Regions from separate parts of the Bacillus sp. EB V-12 genome, predicted to be linked through region 2. Evidence: a T-box and tRNA genes for the amino acid it is inferred to sense, from the RefSeq annotation. Region 2 holds a T-box; the other holds one or more tRNA genes.
What was found. A T-box is a leader RNA that pairs with one kind of tRNA and senses whether it is charged. The one in region 2 lies ahead of ACZDYH_RS01130 (valine--tRNA ligase), so its partner is inferred to be a tRNA-Val.
Positions count from the first base shown of each region.

Region 1: it encodes a tRNA-Val, which carries the amino acid that the T-box ahead of ACZDYH_RS01130 (valine--tRNA ligase) is inferred to sense. The anticodon was not compared.

Region 1 covers NZ_JBUXJL010000002.1:507,161-514,717, reverse strand. Annotated here, with positions in the region: gene sipW (signal peptidase I SipW) at 1-420, opposite strand, end outside; gene ACZDYH_RS09235 (D-alanyl-D-alanine carboxypeptidase family protein) at 611-1,897, opposite strand; gene ACZDYH_RS09230 (hypothetical protein) at 2,049-2,276, opposite strand; gene ACZDYH_RS09225 (class I SAM-dependent methyltransferase) at 2,798-3,553, shown strand; gene ACZDYH_RS09220 (hypothetical protein) at 3,721-3,942, shown strand; gene ACZDYH_RS09215 (hypothetical protein) at 4,550-5,014, shown strand; tRNA gene ACZDYH_RS09210 (tRNA-Val) at 5,285-5,357, shown strand; gene ACZDYH_RS09205 (hypothetical protein) at 5,422-6,018, opposite strand; gene ACZDYH_RS09200 (hypothetical protein) at 6,176-6,721, opposite strand; partial or broken gene ACZDYH_RS09195 (hypothetical protein) at 6,803-7,016, opposite strand; gene ACZDYH_RS09190 (hypothetical protein) at 7,072-7,434, opposite strand.
Region 2 covers NZ_JBUXJL010000001.1:208,227-215,783, reverse strand. Annotated here, with positions in the region: gene ACZDYH_RS01130 (valine--tRNA ligase) at 1-2,138, opposite strand, end outside; T-box leader at 2,176-2,407, opposite strand; gene ysxE (spore coat protein YsxE) at 2,658-3,683, opposite strand; gene spoVID (stage VI sporulation protein D) at 3,750-4,760, opposite strand; gene hemL (glutamate-1-semialdehyde 2,1-aminomutase) at 4,840-6,129, opposite strand; gene hemB (porphobilinogen synthase) at 6,129-7,118, opposite strand; gene hemD (uroporphyrinogen-III synthase) at 7,139-7,557, opposite strand, start outside.

The sequences.
Region 1 (7,557 bases), on a different contig from region 2:
TAAATAACCAACATATGGAACTGTAATATCTGCATACTTTCCAACTACATTTTCTGCAAGTACTGGCTCTAAATCTGGTCCGTTGTTGTTATCCCCTTTTGTTTCATACATTACTTTTCCATTTGTATCTTTCACACCGATAATACGGTGAGTGATAATTTTTTGATTTTTCTCTTTAAAGGTAATAACATCACCTTTTTGATATTTAGAACCATCTTTGTTTGGTTCTATTGCAATGATTGATCCTGTTAAAAACGTCGGCTCCATTGATCCTGAAAGAACGCTCTTAAATTGATATCCCATCACTGTCGGATCACCACCGCTTGCTTTTGAAGAAATAACTACAAAAGCTAAAAAAACCATCAATGCAAATAAAACAAATGAGATCGCGTTGCTAATTATCTTCCATATTAATTTCATCGTCTCTCTCCCTCTCCGTTGTTTTATATTATTTGAAGTATGCAATATCCACTTTGTTCTTTAACAAGAACACAAGTAAATGATATAACGAACTTTAAGTTATTGCAATAAGAAAATTTACAATTATTAGTTATTTAAAATATAGAAAAAAGACTGTGCCAAAATTTTACACAGTCTTTTTATTAGTAATTTATTTACCTTCTGATTTCATTCCTTTTGTATTTCGGCGCAACACTACATATAAAATTGCTCCAAATAATACAATCGCACCTATCCCAACACTTATTACTTTCATATTTGAGTCTTTTACTTCAGGCATAGTTGTATCTTTTTTAGGCATCGCAAAAGTGACATCTTCTGTTGAAAGAACATTTACCGTCGCAATTGTTTGATTATTTTTCGTAATATCAACTGCACCAACTACCTCACCACGATGTATTCCTTTATGATATAAAGATTCTTTATCTAATGAAGCCGCCCGGAAAATAGTTTTCACATTTTTCCCTTCATCTTTCTTAAGCATAAGCTCTGCACTTTGTTCCAACTCAGAATTAACATCTTTATTTAAATATGTTGTTTTTTGATGCCAATTATGTTTATCAAGCACCATTTGCTTCGTAAATTGACCGAAAGAATATTCCGCCATCTGCTTCAAATCTTCATAAATTTCAGGTCTTTGAGAAGCCATTACTACGCTTATAATACGATTTCCATCTTTCTCATTTAATAAAACAAGTGTATTACGCGCTTCATTCGTAAACCCTGTTTTACCGCCAATGCTATATGGATTTTCAAAAAAATTAGATTTATTAAAAATAGACACCGTCTGCATAGACGTCGTAACTGTCGTTCTTTTCGTATTCATCGCTTGTAAAATTTCAGGATACTTTTGCACACCCTTCGTAATCATAGCCATATCATACGGCGTCGTATAATGGTTCGGATCATGTAATCCATTCGGTGTTACAAAGTGGCTATCTTTCGCCCCTAATTGCTTCGCTTTCTCATTCATCATATTAGCGAAATTCTCAACACTCCCGCCAATCCGCTCCGCAATCGCATACGACACATCATTCGCACTCAGCACCATTAAAATCATAAGCGCAGTATTTCTATTAATTGTCTCTCCAGGTTGAAACTCAATTTGATAATTACTCTTCTCTTGATCTAATGCTAATTGTGAAAATGTAAATTGATCCTCTGGCTTTGTATGCTCCATGAGTAAAATCGCTGTTAACACCTTCGTCGTACTAGCAGGATATGCTCGGTGATATGCGTTTTTATCATACAAAACATCTCCTGTTTTCGCATCAATTGTCGTTGCAAACTGACTAAAAACATTCGGTCCTTCCGCAGGTGGTGGTGCAACTTGTTCTGGATTTACTCCAATATTCGTCTCAGCACGCAATGTTATGGGCGTCAAAAAAAACGAACAAATAACTGTAATAAAAACCAAAATTTTCTTAAAATTTACCATATGACTCTCCCTTTTCCATTTACTCCTTAACAAAATAATAAATCTACCAATCATATGTAATTTGTATTATATTGGAAGAAATTTCACTATTTTTTACTATATCATACTTTTACGATAAAGAACATAAATATACAATAAAAATAAGAAGGAATTACTCTTTCTTATCCTTCTCATCAATCAACGAATCTATTAACTTTTGACTAGCTTCCTCGGGCGTAATCTCATCTGTTATTCCCATAAACGACCAACCTTTAGAATCGACCCACTCAACAAACTCTTGTAAAAATTCATCATGTGTAACATCCACATCAAGAATCGATCCATTAATCGAAATCGTTCTATTTTTAGACACGCGCATCTTGAACGTTTTTCTTACCATTACAACTTTTCTCCCTCTACTTCTGAATATTTATAAAGTGAAACTTTCATCAACCCTCACGAATCGGACTTTTACGGGCATTCCAACCCGAACCTAACTTCTTTACTTTTGCTGAATTTCGAGGTAAGGGATCTTACTGCCCGCAAATAGCGAGATAAAATAATCATGTATCTCTGTTATACATGATTTTCAGTAAATTGTAAAAAGGATATATTGGCCAATTTAAATAGCAAAAATAAAAATCTCTTACCTACGTAAACGTAATACGACATACAATCGCTCATAAATTATTAAATAAATCCATAAAAATATACACTTTAAAACATAATTGAGTAAGCCATTCTAGTCTTTTGGAAGATATTATCTAAAATAGTATACTAAACGGATAAAGGATATTTGAATAAAGAAACTGAGGCCCTCTATTTAGCTGGATTCTTAAGTTGTAGACTTAAAGACTGATGCCTGAATTCATATTTAATTTCTATTTCTGTACATCATATCGTAAGAAAGAAGGTAGTACTGTGAAAACAACAGAAAATTTTACTGACAGGGCCGATATATATGCAAAATATCGCCCTAGTTATCCTAATGAATATATTGATTACTTGCTTTCAGCTAACCAACTGAAAGGGAATCGGATTGTAGCTGATATTGGTTCAGGTACGGGGATATTTAGCCACCAGCTGCTTGAAAGTGGTTTACATGTTATTGGAGTTGAACCAAATGATGATATGAGGAAGATCGCTGAGCAATCGTTAAAACTATATTCTCGTTTTCAATCCATAAAAGCAACTGCTGAACATACCACTTTAAAAGAAAATAGTGTAGATTTAGTAACTGTTGCCCAAGCATTTCATTGGTTTAATAAAGAGGCTTTCAAAATCGAATGCCAACGAATTTTAAAACAAAAAGCAAATGTTGCACTTGTTTGGAATAGTAGAGATTTAACTAGTCCACTTATTAAAGAGAACGCAGAAATTTGCCAGAAAACCTGCCCAACCTTTAAAGGATTTAGCGGTGGAATAGATGAAACTCCAGAAGTATTTAACAGCTTTTTTAAAGATGGAAAGTATGATTTTAAAGAATATCAAAATGATTTACTTTTTGATTATGAAGGGTTTTTGGGAAGGAATTTATCAGCATCTTATGCTCCGAAAGAAAATGACGAACAGTATAAAAACTTTATTTTTCTCCTATCAGAGCTATTCGAAAAATACAGTAAAGATGGAAAAATTATTCTCCCGAATTTAACGCGAAGCTATCTAGGCAATGTATAAACAGCCTGATACAAAGAGACTTTGAACGTAATTAAAACAAGCCTAGCCCCTTCCTGAATGTAGAAAGAGGTTAGGCTTGTTTTGCATTTTACCACATCAAATTCAAATGACTTTCGTACAATAAAGTAGAATATATTAGAAAACACCTTAAACTGAGGAGGAACTCAATGGCGCATTGTACGTATTGTAAAACGAAATGGAAAGTAAAAGATGTATGGTCAATACTCGTGACATTTGAAAAAGATTGTCCGTATTGTTTTGGGAGGCAATATCTATCAAAGAAAACAGTGAACGCTATGCCAGAACTTATAAGCTTACCTTTACACTTCTTGTTCCCTTTTCTTGTTGATTTGAGTGATGAAGGTCCTTTGGATTGGTATCGGAAATAATATAACCTCTACATCCAAAGACTACTTTCTACTAAATTCGCTTCTCATCATTATCCCTTCATACATTACTCTCATAATCGCTTATACTTTCCCTTTTAAAGATCCCATAGCTCAACAGGAAGAGCGTCCCCTGAACAAATTTTATCAATTATGACTAAAAAAACAGTGATATATGTATACTGTTAAACATAAAAAATTAGCATTAGGTTCCAATTAAATATTAATTGAAACCCAACACTACTTGTATTCTGTAATTCAGAATACAAGTAGTGTTTTTTATTATGCATTTTTGCATACAGTATTGTTTTCTCTTGTAAATAGATAATAATGGTATATAATAAAATCAACGTTTTACCAATAAAAGGTAATAAAGAGTAGTGGGATAAGCAAATAACCAAAACGTATTAACAGATTTGCTCTATGTAAATCATGATACATATATGGAATCAAAACTATGAAATTATATGTAGAGGTTAGATTACTACAAGATGAAAGATTCATAGCGAATACACTCGAGAAAAAAAGCGTTCGATTAGATTAATGTTATAAAACTACTTAATGTGATATCTATGGAACGAATTGAGAATATACTTAGGGGGAATTTCAAGTGAAAACATTTAGTAAAGTATTATTAACAGGAGCTTTAGCTTTAGGCGGTTTAACGGTTATGAACATTGAAACACCAAAAGCACATGCTGACGAATGGGATGGTTGTCATTACATTTGTGGTCCTGGTGAAACGGTGAAGGGTGTTACAGTTCAGGTACACTCTACACAAGTTACTTTTGGTAACAGCGTAATTGCAAGAATTACAAATGACCGAGCTGAAGAAATTCATTACAATGTCAGCCTTGAAAAGAAATATGGCGATAGATGGGGAGAATTTGAAACCAACTTCCGTTGGCAAAATCAATGGGTCCCAGCTGGAAGCAATGATGAAATTGCAACTTTCACAGGATATGGCGATGATATTTATGAGGATGGAACATATCGTTATAAAGTCGAAATAAAAGGCGCTGACGGTTCTATTGATACAATTTACACAGCAGGAATGACAGTTACAGGACGATAGCTTATGAACAAGCTCCATTATTTATGATTGTATTTTTGAAAATATCATTGATAATTGCGTTGATATTATTATTAAAATAAGCTCTTCGGGGCTTATTTTTTTATACAAAAATTAGAATATAAATATTCAGAAAATTACATCTTTACACCATTAAAGTTTGTTGCTATTATAGGAATACATCAAATGTTACAATACCCAACAAATTGTACAAATCCTCCGATTACACGAATGAAATGAAAATACATTGCTGATGGTAACATTTATAGTTGGGATCCCGTAGCTCAGCAGGGAGAGCGCCACCTTGACAGGGTGGAGGTCGTGAGTTCGAGCCTCTCCGGGGTCATATAAAAAAGAGACACCATATCAACCTTCTACGTGATATAGTGTCTCTTTTTTATCTCATTCAATTACTTCCCACCAAACATCTTCTCCAAAGACTTTGCATTGGCAAACAATACTTCTTTCAAGTTATCGTCAGCAACGATTTTATAGTCGTCATCTTTGTCTTTCTTTAAGTTCAAGGTAACTTCGCGAGTTGCCATTGCTGCATCTTTATCTGCTAAGTTTTTGACGATAGTTGAGGTCATTGTTTTTTCGATAGCTTTTTCAGATTGTTCTTTGTCTTCACTAAAGGCACTAGCGAACGCCATTGGCATAACTTCTCCCACTGCTTTTGTTACAGCAACGGATAGATCAGCAGATGTAATTTTCACTTTCACTTCTGCTTTGTCATCCTTTTTCGATACTTCTTCTATCTTTTCAAATTTAAAGTTCTTTGTAATTGCACTTAGCATTGCTTTTGCCTCAGCATCATCTGTTTTTTCATTTAGCTTATTAAATTCCTTGTCACTCTCAACAAATGTACGAGCCTTTTCTACATCACCTTTTTGTATCGCTGTTAAAAATTCTTCTGTAGTATCTTTGGGATTTGCACACCCTGCTAAAACACCTGCTGTTAATCCTACTACCATCATTAATAGCAATAATTTCTTTATCTTTTGCACGCTCATTCTCCTCTTATCTTTTCTAGTAAGTCAGCATCATACAATATTATGAAACTGACATTACAAACATTTTTTAGTATAGCATTTATATGATTCGTTTTCTATTAATTCCCAAAAGATAAAGGGCCTTGCAGCATTCCTACAAGACCCTCTTCTATCAATCTGTATCCGTAGCACAAATGAACCACATTTTCTGTTCCCTACTATCTAACACCATCCAAGTAACATCCCACGCAACATCGTAAAACCAATCTGTCCAAGGGCGATAGCTTTCGAACACTTTAATATCTTCGTATCGATCTTGGAACATATATTGACATACATTGACTGCTAATTGTTTTGCGATAACTGGTCGTTCCTTAAACCCTTCATATGCTCCGCCCCACAAAATTTGCGCAGCAATGCTACCATCAAGCATAGCTGCCAGCTGCTCTTTAAAACGAAACTTATATTTGTCTGATGTATGTATTTTTAACTCTTCTAAGTTATTGATTATGTCTAAAGAGTTGAAGATTCTTCTAAAGAAGTGCTCATGTCCATCTTTCGAATGTGGTATTTCTTTAAAAAAATTTTCGTTATGCACTTTAAAACAGCTTATTATTGTTCCACCAATTAAGTTTTGTTCCTTAAACGTGTTTATAAGTTGCTCAACAGATGAGTCATTCGTGTCTATTTTTTCAAACGTTCCCTCTTTCCATCTCATAACGCCCACTACTCTCTATTAAAAATTTGTTTCTTCATTATAAATAGCAAAATAAAAACCAGCAACTTTAAGGTTGCTGGCTTAGCTCTTATTCATATTCGAAAAAACAATAACAACTGCTCCAAACAAATAATGCCCTACTACCATCCACATACTCCAATCAAAAATCATAAACGATAACCAAAGCGATATATTAATAGCAGTAAATAATAAATATAAAATGAAATCTCTCTTTTGCATTGCTCCTCTATTCATCAAAATGTAAACGGCACCGATAGGAGGAAAAGACAAATATTTTTCTTAACGACCACGAATACTAAATTACTGTCTACAAAAGATTCTCCTTTTCATCACAATACCTGCTTCGACATCGGCCTCACTACCCTATATTCATCACTATAAGCTTCCTTTATGATTAAAGGCGGATATTCACTTTTTTCTTCCTCAATCATTGTGAATACTTCTGTTTTCTCTTGTAATGTATTAGATTCTCTATTTTTAGTAGGTTTTTTACTTGTTTTAATTTCCCTTGTTACTTCGCCAAGTTTTCGCCCAACTTCTTCTACTTTGGCAGGTTCATTCGTAACATAATATTCTTGTTCGTCCCATACTAATATAGGTGGCACTTGTTCTCTTTTGTTACATATTATATAAGTAGTACTAGCTACAAGTAGTAGACAAGTTAATAAATAGAAGATAGTTTTTTTATTCATATACTACACTCCTTATCTATCATTTCATTGGATTATATAATATAAGTTATTTATAGTAAATGGATTTAATGGTATTTTTTAGGTTGAATAATATAAAAAAACCTTACCGAAGTAAGGTTCCGT
Region 2 (7,557 bases):
GGCCAAGCAGCTACTGTAATAGACTCGCCTTCATGCGGTAAATGTTGCCAAATTTTCTCTGTTACGAATGGCATGAATGGGTGTAATAGACGCATTGTTTGATCTAATACGTAAGCTAAAATAGAACGAGTTGTTTTCTTAGCTGCTTCATCTTCACCGTATAGTGGAAGTTTCGCCATTTCAATATACCAATCACAGAAATCGTCCCAAATGAAGTTGTATAATGAACGACCAGCTTCACCGAACTCATATTTATCCATGTTACGTGTTACGCTTTCGATTGTTTCGTTTAAGCGAGTTAAGATCCACTTATCCGCAACTGATTTTTCACCAGTTAAATCGATTTCTTCATACTTCATATCATCCATGTTCATTAATACGAAACGTGATGCGTTCCAAATTTTATTAATGAAGTTCCAAGTAGATTCTACTTTTTCCATGCTGAAACGTAAATCTTGACCTGGTGCACTTCCTGTTGATAAGAAGAAACGCATTGCATCTGCACCGTACTTCTCGATAACATCCATTGGGTCAATACCGTTACCAAGAGATTTACTCATTTTACGACCTTGCTCGTCACGAACTAAACCGTGAATTAATACATCTTTAAATGGACGCTCGCCTGTAAACTCTAAACCTTGGAAAATCATACGAGATACCCAGAAGAAGATGATATCATAACCCGTTACTAGTGCATCTGTTGAATAGTAACGTTTGAAGTCTGCTGAATCTTCATTTGGCCAACCAAGTGTTGAGAATGGCCATAACGCTGAACTGAACCATGTATCAAGTACATCGTTATCTTGATTCCAGTTTTCAATATCTACTGGTGCTTCTGTACCTACGTATACTTCACCAGTTTCTTTATGGTACCAAGCTGGAATACGGTGTCCCCACCATAATTGACGAGAAATACACCAGTCATGAATATTTTCCATCCAACGTAAATATGTGTTTTCAAAACGCTCTGGTACGAACGTTACTTTTTCTTCTTCTTTTTGTTGAAGCGCTACTGCTTTTTCAGCAAGTGGAGCCATTTTTACGAACCACTGTGTTGATAAATAAGGCTCAACAACTGCACCGCTACGCTCACTATGACCTACTGAATGCATATGTGGCTCGATTTCTACTAATACGCCAGCTTCTTGTAAGTCTTTTACTAATTCTTTACGGCATTCGAAACGATCCATACCGTTATACTTACCAGCTTTTTCGTTCATTGTTCCATCTTCGTTCATTACTAAAATGCGTGGTAAGTCATGACGGTTACCTACTTCAAAGTCATTCGGGTCATGAGCTGGTGTAATTTTTACAACGCCCGTTCCGAAATCTTTTTCTACGTACTCATCAGCAATAATCGGAATCTCACGGCCTACGATTGGAAGTGTAACTGTTTTTCCGATTAAATGTTTGTAACGATCGTCTTCTGGATGAACTGCTACTGCTGTATCACCAAGCATCGTTTCTGGACGAGTTGTCGCAAGACGAATATGACCAGAACCATCTGTTAACGGATAGTTCATATGGTAGAATGCACCTTGAACTTCTTTATGAATTACTTCAATATCAGAAAGAGCTGTACGTGTAGCTGGATCCCAGTTGATGATATATTCACCACGGTAAATTAAGCCTTTTTCGTATAATTGAACGAATACTTTATTAACCGCATCTGATAAACCTTTGTCTAATGTGAAACGTTCACGAGAATAGTCTAGTCCTAAACCAACTTTCCCCCATTGTTGACGAATGTGAGAAGCGTACTCTTCTTTCCACTCCCAAGCTTTTTCAAGGAATTTTTCACGGCCAAGATCGTAACGTGAAATACCTTCTTCACGAAGTTTTCCTTCTACTTTCGCTTGTGTTGCGATACCAGCATGGTCCATTCCTGGAAGCCATAGTACATCGTATCCTTGCATACGCTTCGTACGAGTTAAAATATCTTGAAGAGTTGTATCCCAAGCATGACCTAAGTGTAACTTACCAGTTACGTTCGGAGGTGGAATTACAATTGTATACGGTTGTTTCTTCTCGTCTCCTGTTGCTTCAAAATATTTGCCTTCAAGCCACCATTGATAAAGGCCTTCTTCAACGGACATATGATCATATTTAGTTGGTAAATTCTTTTCCGTGTTTGACATTATTTTCCCTCCTTAAAATAAAAAATGTCCCTCATCCAAAAAGGACGAGGGACATCGCGGTACCACCTTTATTTACAAACAAATTCATAATTTGCTTATACTCTTAATTTGATAACGGACAAATCCGTCTTTTCCTAATAAGAACTATTCTGTTCAGAAAAGATGCTCCAGGGCTACCTTCTAACATAACTATCTAGAGAATCTCCCAGCTAATGATTCTCCTCTCTGAAGACGTTTCATGTTATACTCTTCCCCTTCAAGGCATTTATATGATTGTTAATTATTATATACAATAGTGTAAAAAACGAAACCTTATTCGTCAAGATAAATTTAAAACTACAGCTTTTCGTGCCAAAAAGAAGATAAGTAGAATCCTCTACTTATCTTCTTTACCACGCTATTTGTGGGCAGTAAGACCTCCACCTCAAAACTCAGCTGAAGCAAAGAAGTTAGATGGGAGCCCTGCTGCCCGTAAACGCCCAATTGGTGAAGGCTAATCATCAGCGGGGAATGTTTACTTTATCCGTTCCCTTGCTGGGCAGCTTGTAATTGTGACAGGAAATATTCTATATTGCTAACGAGCCAATGCGATTGTTGCAAACTCTTTACTCCGCGCAGTTCATTTTCCTCGTTGCGATTATCTCTTCTTTTCTTATAAGACTGGATTTGCCGAATAAATTGTGATGGATACGTCATATACGCAAACATAAGTAGTTGCTCTTCTTTCGTAAAAGGGAAATTTTTTTGATACATTTGAAACCATTCAAACCGATCACTTCTTGCGATTGGATATGTGTTTAAAGACCGTGAATAAAAACCTACTATATCTTGCACAGGCGTTGCAAACTTCGATTTTTCTAAACTAATAAAATAGCCATTCCGCTCATAGTCAAATAAAAAATGATTCAGTGACACATTACCATGCACAAAAGTAATACGCGTTTTCTCTTTTTCTTTCATCGCATCGTTCCACTCATTTAATTGCTTCGTTGCAAATTCACGCGCTCTCATTACATGATGATAGTACGTACAATATTGCAATTCAAACGGGGACATATACCATTTTGATTCAGATTCTACGAGAAACTCTTCTAACATCTCACCATCATTTTCCCAACGATCGGATATACTTGTATAATGTTTTTCTAAATCTTCTTCCGTATACGTTTCTTCCTTCACAGTTTTTTGATGCAACGTTCCAAGTGTCTGAAACATTTTATGGTATTGATCATTGTCCTCACCGTTTCCTTCTGCACGTTCTAACCAAGGCATTAAATAATAATTATACGTCCCGTCACTTAAAATATAACTTCCATCCGTCGCATGATATATAGGTACATAATTTGAAAAACCTTTCTCCTTCAAATATTGAATATGATGCAGAAAGTTATTCCGCTCTAACTTTCTGCCTTCTATTTTCTTGAGTGCATATGGACCTTGATTCGTATAAATTTTCATTACATTTCCGTGCTCTTCCATATGCTGCGTATCCAATCTATATTGCCTCACGATAGGTTCATAGTGATTTCGCAACTCAATATCCATACGAATAACCCTTTCTATTCAAAACATAGCCTCTAAGAAAGGAAGTGAGTGAAAACACTCACTTCCTTATTTCGCCTTTACCCTTGAAACGGGAATATAAATAATTTGCCCCGTATTTAAAAATATATCTTCTGTTTGATTGACACGGTATAAATTTTGTACAGACGTTTCATAACGGTCTGCAATAGATTCAATTGTATCCCCTTCTTGCACGAAATACATTCTTAACTTTGTAAATTCTTCTTCCGGTTCTTTCGTAAATAGTTTTGTTAAATAAAGCGCATTTTCATCTCGCTGTGAGTACTCTTCTTCTTGTTCTTCCTGCTTTTTCGCTTTTTCTTTCTTGAAATCTTTTCGTCCGAACAGTTCAAATTGCGGCGTTGTTTCTTGCTCCTCTTCACGTTCCACAAATTCATGTTCTTCTATTTTCTCTTCTTCTAATTCCTGCTCTTTTCTTTCCTCTAATTGGAACGGTTCAAATGCGTAATCTTCCCACTCATCTGATTCCTTATATGCTGGTTCTTCTACATGCGGCGCCGGTCTATTTTCATCCTCTTGCGCTGAATCTTCTTCTAACTCAGCATACACCGTTTCTTCCTCTTCAACTTCATCCTCGCTTCTCTCTTCATCACACAAACCGGTAATAGATATATCCGCTAATAATTGTAAGCAACCATTTTCCTTTAATTCATAATCAAATTCCTCGATTGATACATATAGCTCTTCAATTACTTTCACTCGATTTCTCGGAATTGATATTTCAAGTGGAAAGGAATGAACAAGTTCATTAACCCCATCTTCTCTTGTTTCTACATAATCAATTGACTTTGCTGGCGATAGTTCTCTTAATGAATACGCGGAATCATCTTTTCGTGCAACATACTCTCCCGTTAAATCTAATTGTCCTCTCACGATTACTTCATGATCAAGCTCTTCTATCTCAACGTCTGGATCTAACGAAATTGACAAAAGTTCTTCGACTTCCTGTCCTTTTTGGAACCACACAGATTCTTTTAATGAAAATCGTAATGAATGATCTGTAGCCACTTCTTTTCCCCCTCCCAAACTATATGTCATTACAGATTTATGTGTGGGAAGCTTACTTTATGAATAAAAAAAATCGCTCCCCTTATGGAGAGCGATTTTCTCTAATACACTACGCTTTTAATTTTGACATTGCAATTTCAGCTGCTGCAATCGTCGCTTCAATATCTGCATCACTATGTGCTGTCGATAAGAATAAACCTTCGAATTGAGATGGTGGTAAGAATACACCTTGTTCTACCATTTCACGATAGTAAGCCGCAAAGAATTCTAAGTTTGAAGATTTTGCTGCATCGTAATTAATAACGGGTTCATCTGTAAAGAAAATACCAATCATAGAGCCTGCACGGTTAATATGATGCGGAATGCCATGTTTTTCAGCTGCTTTACGTAATCCAGCTTCTAACATTTCAGCTTTACGCTCAAATTCTACATATGATTCTGGCGTTAACTGTACTAACGTTTCATAACCTGCCGCCATTGCAAGTGGATTACCTGATAAAGTACCAGCTTGGTAAATCGGTCCGCTTGGCGCAACTTGGCGCATAATTTCCGCTTTACCACCGTATGCTCCTACCGGTAAACCACCACCGATTACTTTACCTAGGCATGTTAAATCAGGCGTTACGCCATAATAACCTTGGCCACAATTATAAGCTACTCGGAACCCTGTCATTACTTCATCAAAAATAAGCAATGCACCGTTTTGTTCTGTTACTTCACGAAGACCTTCTAAAAATCCAGGCTGCGGAGGAACAACCCCCATATTTCCTGCTACTGGTTCTACAATTACACAAGCAATATCATCACCGAATTGTTCAAACGCGTATTTTACGCTTTCTAAATCGTTATAAGCTACTGTAATCGTATTTTTCGCTACACCTTCTGGTACACCAGGACTATCTGGTAAACCTAAAGTCGCCACACCAGAACCAGCTTTAATTAATAACGAATCACCATGACCGTGGTAACAACCAATAAATTTCAAGATTTTATTACGACCTGTATAACCACGAGCTAAACGTAGTGCACTCATTGTTGCTTCCGTTCCAGAGTTAACCATACGCACAATCTCAATTGATGGCACGCGCTCAATAACAAGTTTTGCTAATTTATTTTCAATTTCTGTTGGTGCACCGAAGCTTGTACCTCTTTCAGCAACAGATTTTAACGCTTCTACAACACGATCATTTGCATGACCATGAATTAAAGGCCCCCATGATAATACGTAGTCGATGTATTCATTCCCATCGATATCATATACTTTAGAGCCTTTTCCACGCTCCATAAACAACGGATTCATCCCAACAGACTTAAAGGCACGAACCGGGCTATTTACGCCACCAGGCATTAAGTCTTGCGCCTCTTCAAACGCTGCAATTGACTTATCAAACTTTTTCATTATTTAGCGCCTCCTTCTTGTAACCATCTTGCTGCATCTTTTGCATGATACGTAATAATTAAATCTGCCCCTGCACGTTTCATACTAATTAATTTTTCAAGAACAACTTCTTTTTCATTAATCCAACCATTTTGCGCTGCCGCTTTAATCATCGAATATTCACCACTTACATTATAAGCGACAACTGGTAAATTAAAGTTATTTTTCACATCACGAACAATATCTAAGTAAGAAAGAGCTGGTTTTACGATTAAGAAATCTGCACCTTCCATTACATCTGATTCTGCTTCACGGAATGCTTCCATACGGTTTGCCGGATCCATTTGATATGTTTTACGGTCACCAAATTGCGGTGCACCGTGCGCAGCATCACGGAATGGTCCATAAAATGCTGATGAATATTTCACAGCGTACGACATAACTGGCACGTGTCCAAAACCATTTTCGTCTAATGCATGACGAATTGCTGTTACGAAGCCGTCCATCATGTTTGATGGTGCAATAATGTCCGCTCCTGCTTTCGCTTGACTTACAGCTGTTTTCGCAAGAACTGCAAGAGACTCGTCATTTAAAATAATCCCATCTTCAATTACACCGCAATGGCCATGGCTTGTAAATTGACATAAACATGTGTCTGCAACTACTACTAGCTCAGGGAAATCACCTTTAATTTGCTGAATAGCACGTTGTACAATTCCATGATCACAATATGCTGATGATCCAACTTCATCCTTTTCAGCAGGTAAACCAAATACAATAACAGAACGAATACCTAAATCAACAACTTCTTGCATTTCAGCTTGCAATAAATCTAAAGACATTTGATATACGCCCGGCATAGAAGGAACTTCATTACGAACATTTTCACCTTCTAATACAAAAATAGGGTAAATAAAATCTTCCGTATGTAAAAACGTTTCACGCACAAGTGCACGCATGCCCCCGCTTTGTCTTAAACGACGATGACGATTAAATTGTAAAGAGTTCATAGATTTCTATCCCCATTCTTTCATTTTATAGATTCACAAACATATTGTAGTAATGCTTCTACAGTGTACTCTTTCGGCACAATAACAGACGGAAAATAAAGACTTGCCTCTTTTTCCGTAATAGGTCCTATACAAGCAATTGTACATTTTTTTGTCCATTCTCTCCAGTTTGTACCCTCAAGTAAACGAACAAAACTAGTAACAGTTGAAGGGCTCGTAAATGTAATAATGTCTACTTTCCCTAACTTCAATGCTGCTATAAGTTCTTGCTTTTTTTCTATATTCACTTTCGTACCGTATACGATTAGCTCATCTAGAGAAACACCAATTTCCCGAAGTGCAACCGGAATTATCTCTCTTGCTAAATTCCCTTTCGGAAATAAAATACGTTCGTTTCCACTTAATTCTTTTAGAAACTCTTCTGCAAATGCTTCTGCAA